DNA from 2 places in the Pseudoalteromonas sp. Angola-4 genome. Region 2 is predicted to be linked to the other one. Evidence: riboswitches for the same ligand, from Rfam matches in the RefSeq annotation. Region 2 holds a riboswitch; the other holds the start of a gene.

Region 1 (3,149 bases), on a different contig from region 2:
TTGGCGTAGCACTGAATGTTACTAAGGCGGAGTTTGGCTTTGATATTGAAAAAATAAACTTAAAACGCCGATTCGAAAAGCTCGCTAAGCATTTTTATCATAAGGCTGAAATTGCCTTAATTACCGCGCCTTTGGCTATAAAAGAGCAAGCCCACCGCTTTTTTAGAATTTGGACCTTAAAAGAGGCACTCGCTAAAGCAACTAGCCGCCCAATAGCGCAATTGCTTAGCCCAAATGTATTTGATGAATTTTCTTTGTTAAACCTAACAGCATCGAGTAACACCATAACGGTTGCCAATGAGGAGTTTGATATAAGCGTGGCGCATAAAAAAAGCACCGACTGGCGGTGCTTTATACTTAATAACTTGGATACTTAATAACTTGGCTTTAAAAGCTTAAGCAGCGCTTTCTAATAATCGGCTGTGTATTGCTTGTACCACGGTATCTGACTCACTTTGCTCTACTAAAAAGCATAAGTTGTGCTTACTTGCACCATGACAAATTAATCGAATATTAAACTCTTTTAATACGTTCATTAGGTTCATTTCGTGCTGGCGTAGCTGTATTTCAGAGCCTATAAGCGCCACTAAGGTTAAGTTGTTTTCAACCGATACATGACAAAATTCGGCCAATTTATCTAAACACGCTTGCTCAAGCTCAGGTCGCGAGGCATTAGGTGCGTTATCTAGGGTTATGGCAACACTAATTTCTGAGGTAGTAACTAAGTCTACCGATATATTAAACTCACTTAAAATGGTAAATACACGGGCCAAAAAGCCACTTGCTAATAACATTTCTGGGCTTTTAAGCGTTAGCAATATTTGGTTTTTACGCTGCGTAACGGCACGAATACCTGGCTGCTGCGATTTTTCACGCTCAATCCACGTCCCCCCGCGCTCTGGCTCGCGGCTAGAGCCTACAAATACATTAATATGGCTACGGCTTGCTGGTAAAATAGTTGCAGGGTGCAATACTTTTGCGCCAAATGTCGCCATTTCTGCGGCTTCATCAAAGCTTAAACGGGCAATTGGCGTTGCCTTAGCGCATAAACGCGGGTCGGTGCTAAAAATACCCACTACATCGGTCCAAATGTGTACACTTTTAGCGTTAATAGCCTCTGCTAATAACGCCGCACTGTAGTCAGAGCCACCACGACCAAGCGTTGTGGTTTGGCCAAATTCATCACTACCAATAAACCCTTGTGTAACTATTACTTGCTCATCTAATAACGGAATTAACAGATCTTTAGCGGCTTGTGCAGTGGCCGCAACATCGGGCGTTGCTTTACCAAATTGGCTGTCTGTTTTAAGCACTTTGCGTACATCAAACCTATCTGCATTTAAGCCTTTTAAGCGCAGCACTTGAGCAAATAAATAAGACGATAAACGCTCGCCAAAGCTAAGCAGCTCATCGTGTTGTTGATCAGTGGTGAGTGTTTCAAGGGCTAACATTTGAAATGCTTTTAACGTTTCGTTAAAACCCACCGCTAAATCGGCATCAAGCGACAGCTCATCTAAAATAGCCTGTTGAATAGCCAATACGCCATCTATGTGTGCTTGGCGCTGCTCTTTACTAAGGTCGGGTTTGCACAGTGCAACTAAGTGGTTAGTTACGCCGGCACTGGCGCTCACAGCTACAATACGTACGCTTTTATCTGCAACAATAATTTCGCTACAGCGACTCATCGCTTCAAAGTTTGCAACACTGGTTCCGCCAAATTTGGCAACGATGTAATCTGATTTTGCGCCTGATACTGTTTGTGGCACTGATTGGGTAGTCATTTCGTCTCCTTTCGCGGTATCCAAACCGCTAAAAAACAAGAAGAACTTGGCAAAGGAATGCAAATAAGATGTGTCCACTGCCAGAAGCTCTCCACCTAAGTTGGTGACAGTTTTGGGGATTCAGCCCCATAAACCGAAAAACATGGTTGACGTAACCTTGTTTTCCTCGGCGAGTACTTCCCTCTTTAATGGTTATGGGCGTTCGTCACCTACCATTAAATACCTAAGTATCGCACCTCTTCTGAATGTTGTATTAACCTGTGGCTAATAAAACAAAACCCCACTGTGTAGCGGGGCTTTGAAAGTTATCGTTTAGACGTCTAGCTGTCAAGGTGTTTTAGTTAATATAACGCGAATAATTTAGCCAAGGTTTACATTTCTGGCTACTTTTACAGCGCTTAATGTAACTCGCCTGTACGCCAGCTAAAAAAATGTGTAAATTAAGCCAGTTAATAACGAGTACTTTTTATTATAAAAATATAAAAACTACGCTCTGCTTTAAGCGTAGTTAACTCAATACTAGGATGTATCACCGCATTATGATCCCAGCTAAAAAGCTGCTTAATACCCTTAGCGAACATTGGGGTGTTTTAGAGCTATTATTTAAACGTTTTAAAATGGCCGACTTTAGCCTCAAAGACGTGCAAAACGCCATTAAGCAAAAACAGCCCACATGGACAAACGAGCGCATTTACAAAGAGACAAATCGTTTGCTCAATCAAGATATACTTATTCCATTGGCTAAATCATCCCAGCTTGAAATAAACCGCGCCATTGCCGATTTTGCGACCTTTTTATTACAAGAAGAACACCTAGGTTTAGCACAAGAAATTAGCGTTTTGGTTGATGATTTAGCACGCCTAGGAAACCGATTAGATAATGCCGGCGAAATAGAAGACTTTGACGATTTACGCCGCTATAGCCGCATTATGGATGATCGGGTGCGTAAAATAATGAAGCTTTACGCGCACAACGAAAACGCTATTTTAAACATTGTTGAGCAAGCTAAATCTGATCACGCGGTGCAATCTTTGCAAAAGCGCTACAAAGCGGTAATAGAAGCCTTTGACGAATACATAGAACCGATGCTTGAAATGGTCGATATTCGCGGTGACTTTCATGCCTGTTTTACACTTATTGAGCAGCAAATAAGTAAGCAAATAGAGCACATTGAACGCTCAGGCAAAGCCTACAACGACAAACGTATGCTTGAGCAATTGCGTACTCGGATACTCGAAATGCATTTAGTTGGCCGAGAAAGCTTACGCAAAAGTGCCGATATGCTCATGCCACTGCGCGAAGAGCTACGCCGTAATAACCTAATTACCCGCCAGGCAGCAAAAGTGCTTGGCCTTGTGCGTAAAAATG
Region 2 (3,149 bases):
AACGCCATGAATAAAGCCTACTCGCATCCAGCTAATAACCAGCGCTAGCTGACTATTTATAACGGCTGCTAAAAAGTCTAAATAGCGCTGAGCCCCAGCTGATTGAATACTTGGGTAATGGCGCTCAATGGCTACATCAGCTAATTTTTTTAATCCCTCTACATCACCTTGAGTTGCTAAATACTGAAACGAGCCAACGCGAATATGGCTACTTGCTAAGCGGGTAACAATTGCGCCTGGTTGCGGCGGATTACGATAAACAGCTTCACCTGTGCCGACAACAGCCAAACACCGCGTGGTTTTAATCCCTAAGCCGTGCATAGCCTCGCTCATAATATACTCGCGAATAGCGGGGCCTAGTGCACATCGTCCATCGCCTCCTCTTGAAAAAGGCGTGGCGCCTGAGCCTTTTAACTGAATATCCCACAGCTGATTTTTATCATCGCTGATAGCACCCAGTAAGTGCGCTCGCCCATCACCCAAGCGCGGCGAAAAGTGCCCAAACTGATGCCCAGAATAGCCAAGCGCTACAGCACTTACCGGTTGTGGCTCGTTACCAGCAAAAGTACTGGCGCGCAGCGCTGGCTCAACATCTATATTAAACTGCTGTGCTAACGCTTCGTTCCACAAAAGTAATTGCGGGGCTGCAACGCTTGAAGGACTGTCCTCTATTGCGAAGTTATCTGCTATGCCTGTGTATCTTGGCACTAGTTTCATGGTTAATCCTCTGTTTGTTGGCTTATGCCTACGCGATTGTCGCCCACGCTGTAAGCCACAATTAAGCTAAGTTCTTGCAGGCTCAAACCACTTTGCTTTTGCATTTCGTTAAAAAACGCCTGTGCGCCAGTGAGCGATTTTTTAGTTTGCAGGCCGCCATCTATAATTTTGTGCGCTCTTAGGTAACTTTCTACATCTCGCGAAAGTAAAAAAGTATCTTTACCAAGCGCTCTTAAGGCATACGGGCCAGTATTTCCACCCAAACGGGCGCCGTGTTTTTTTAAATATGCCCATAAGCCAATAATGTCATCGCTTGGCCAGTTAGCTACAAACTTGCTAAAACTGCCATGTTGCTGAGCTATTTCGTGGATCATGTAGGCATTTTCAGGAATTGTTTTTACCTTTTTATAATTACGAATAATACGCTCATCAGTTGCTTTTTGCTCGAGCATATCGGGCGGCATCATAAGTAATTTATCAACACTAAACTGCCAAAAAACCTCTCTAAAACCTGGCCATTTACTGTTTATTACCGACCAGTAAAACCCGCTTTGAAATACTTTACGGGTAAACTCTTCAAGCCAGTCGTCGTCACTTAATGCGCTTAATGCTTTTTTAGATAAGGGTTTTGCGAGTAATAACTTAAGCATTTTTTCAGAACCTTTTCGCTCTACTGCTCGCTGATAAATATCGCTAAATTTTTCCATACTTATTAAATACCTCATCACTGCTCATAGGGTTAGTTTACGAGAAAAGCAGCTAATACGTAACCACCCACATTTTCGATGAACTAATCTGTATCCTGCAACTTGACACCTAGACGGCTAAAATGTTTTAATCGCCGCAATTACCCTATTTAAATTGTATTTTGTTAAACCTTTTGCGGTTAAACAAAATACAAAGGGCTAGAAGAGGTGCGTTATTCAGGTAGCGTATGTTAGGAGCGCAAACTCCAGTGAGCATATGTGAGGGGAATACCGCCGAGAGGTAAACGCTTTTGCGAAGCAATTACTTCGGGCGACTAGGTTGAATCCTAGCGACTGTCACCAATAGCTGTTTTAGAGCAGCTTATTAGTTTGGTGGAGAGCTTCTGGTCTTAAATAATAAGGCCGTGCGCCCTATTATTTTAAGCCCATTCGCTCTTCGAATACTGTTCGAACGACGTTAATGCGGCTCACATCATACAGCCTCCTTAATATCTCGAACACCTTATAGGTTCGTAAGAGATGATTCACAACTTCAATTTAGACGACTACGCACTGTGGACAGCGCTTGTTACGCCGTTTGATCAACAAGGTAATGTTGACTACGACACGCTCACAACACTTGTTAGCGAACAAGAAGCGGCACACAACGGTGTTTTACTGCTCGGTAGCACAGGTGAAGGCTTAGCCCTTACACTTAAAGAGCAGCAAGGCATTGTTGAGCACGTGTGCCAATTAAAACCCAGTGTACCGCTTATGGTTGCTGTTGGTGGTAGTAACTTGGCCCAACAAAAAGAATGGGTTAGCTACTGTAACCAATTACCTATTCACAGCTACTTATTAGGCTCGCCTCTTTATGCAAAACCAGGGGCTGTAGGTCAAACACATTGGTACGAAAGCTTATTAAACGAAAGCGCGCATCCGTGTATGTTGTACAACGTACCTGGGCGCAGCGGTGTAAGCATTCCTATCGAAACCATTGAAAACTTAAAAGCGCATCCAAAACTGTGGGCTTTAAAAGAAGCCAGTGGCAACATCACCCAATTTGAAGCATACCGACAAGCCGCGCCTAATTTAGCGCTATACAGTGGCGACGATGCACTTATGCCCTACTTTGCCCAAGCAGGTGCAAAAGGCTTAGTTTCGGTTGCGGCCAATGCATGGCCTTTGCAAACACACGAATTTGTAAAGCGCAGCCTAAGCGGTCAACACCCCAATTTATTTGCTCAGTGGACTCGCGCTATTAATAGCCTATTTGCTGTAGCAAACCCTATTCCCGTTAAAGTGCTAATGCACCAGCAAGGGCGTTTAAATAGCCCACTGTTGCGTCCACCTTTAACGCATCTTGAGTTAACGCAAACCGATTGCATTACCACTGCAAACGACACCATTTTATCTTGGCATTAAACACAGGTTTTTATAATGAGCTGGTTAGAACTACTAAATAATTTAGAATCGGGCGCAGTACGCGCAGCATCACAAAACGAAAGCGGCCAATGGGAAGCTAACGTAGAAGTAAAACAAGGCATTTTAGAAGCCTTTAAAAATGGCACTAACACCGAGTTTGCAGGCGGGTTTGTTGATAAGCACAACCTTGCACCGCAAGAATTTAGCACTGACGATGGCGTGCGTATGGTACCAGGTGGCACCAGTGTTCGCCGCGGTGCCTACGTAGCTAAAGGCACTATTATTATGCCACCAGCGTACGTAAATATTGGCGCATACATC

What was found. Region 2 has a riboswitch for lysine ahead of dapA (4-hydroxy-tetrahydrodipicolinate synthase). Riboswitches for the same ligand answer to the same signal wherever they lie in the genome.
Region 1: linked by a shared signal. The riboswitch ahead of lysC (lysine-sensitive aspartokinase 3) and the one ahead of dapA (4-hydroxy-tetrahydrodipicolinate synthase) in region 2 are both predicted to bind lysine.

What each region holds. Positions count from the first base shown of each region.
Region 1 is NZ_JAQREK010000002.1:327,692-330,840, forward strand. Features, by position in the region: gene PSH48_RS03940 (4'-phosphopantetheinyl transferase family protein) at 1-377, shown strand, start outside; gene lysC (lysine-sensitive aspartokinase 3) at 396-1,781, opposite strand; lysine riboswitch at 1,858-2,030, opposite strand; gene PSH48_RS03950 (hypothetical protein) at 2,321-3,149, shown strand, end outside.
Region 2 is NZ_JAQREK010000012.1:78,276-81,424, forward strand. Features, by position in the region: gene PSH48_RS14120 (protein adenylyltransferase SelO) at 1-717, opposite strand, end outside; gene PSH48_RS14125 (DNA-3-methyladenine glycosylase I) at 720-1,424, opposite strand; lysine riboswitch at 1,619-1,815, shown strand; gene dapA (4-hydroxy-tetrahydrodipicolinate synthase) at 1,944-2,828, shown strand; gene PSH48_RS14135 (2,3,4,5-tetrahydropyridine-2,6-dicarboxylate N-succinyltransferase) at 2,844-3,149, shown strand, end outside.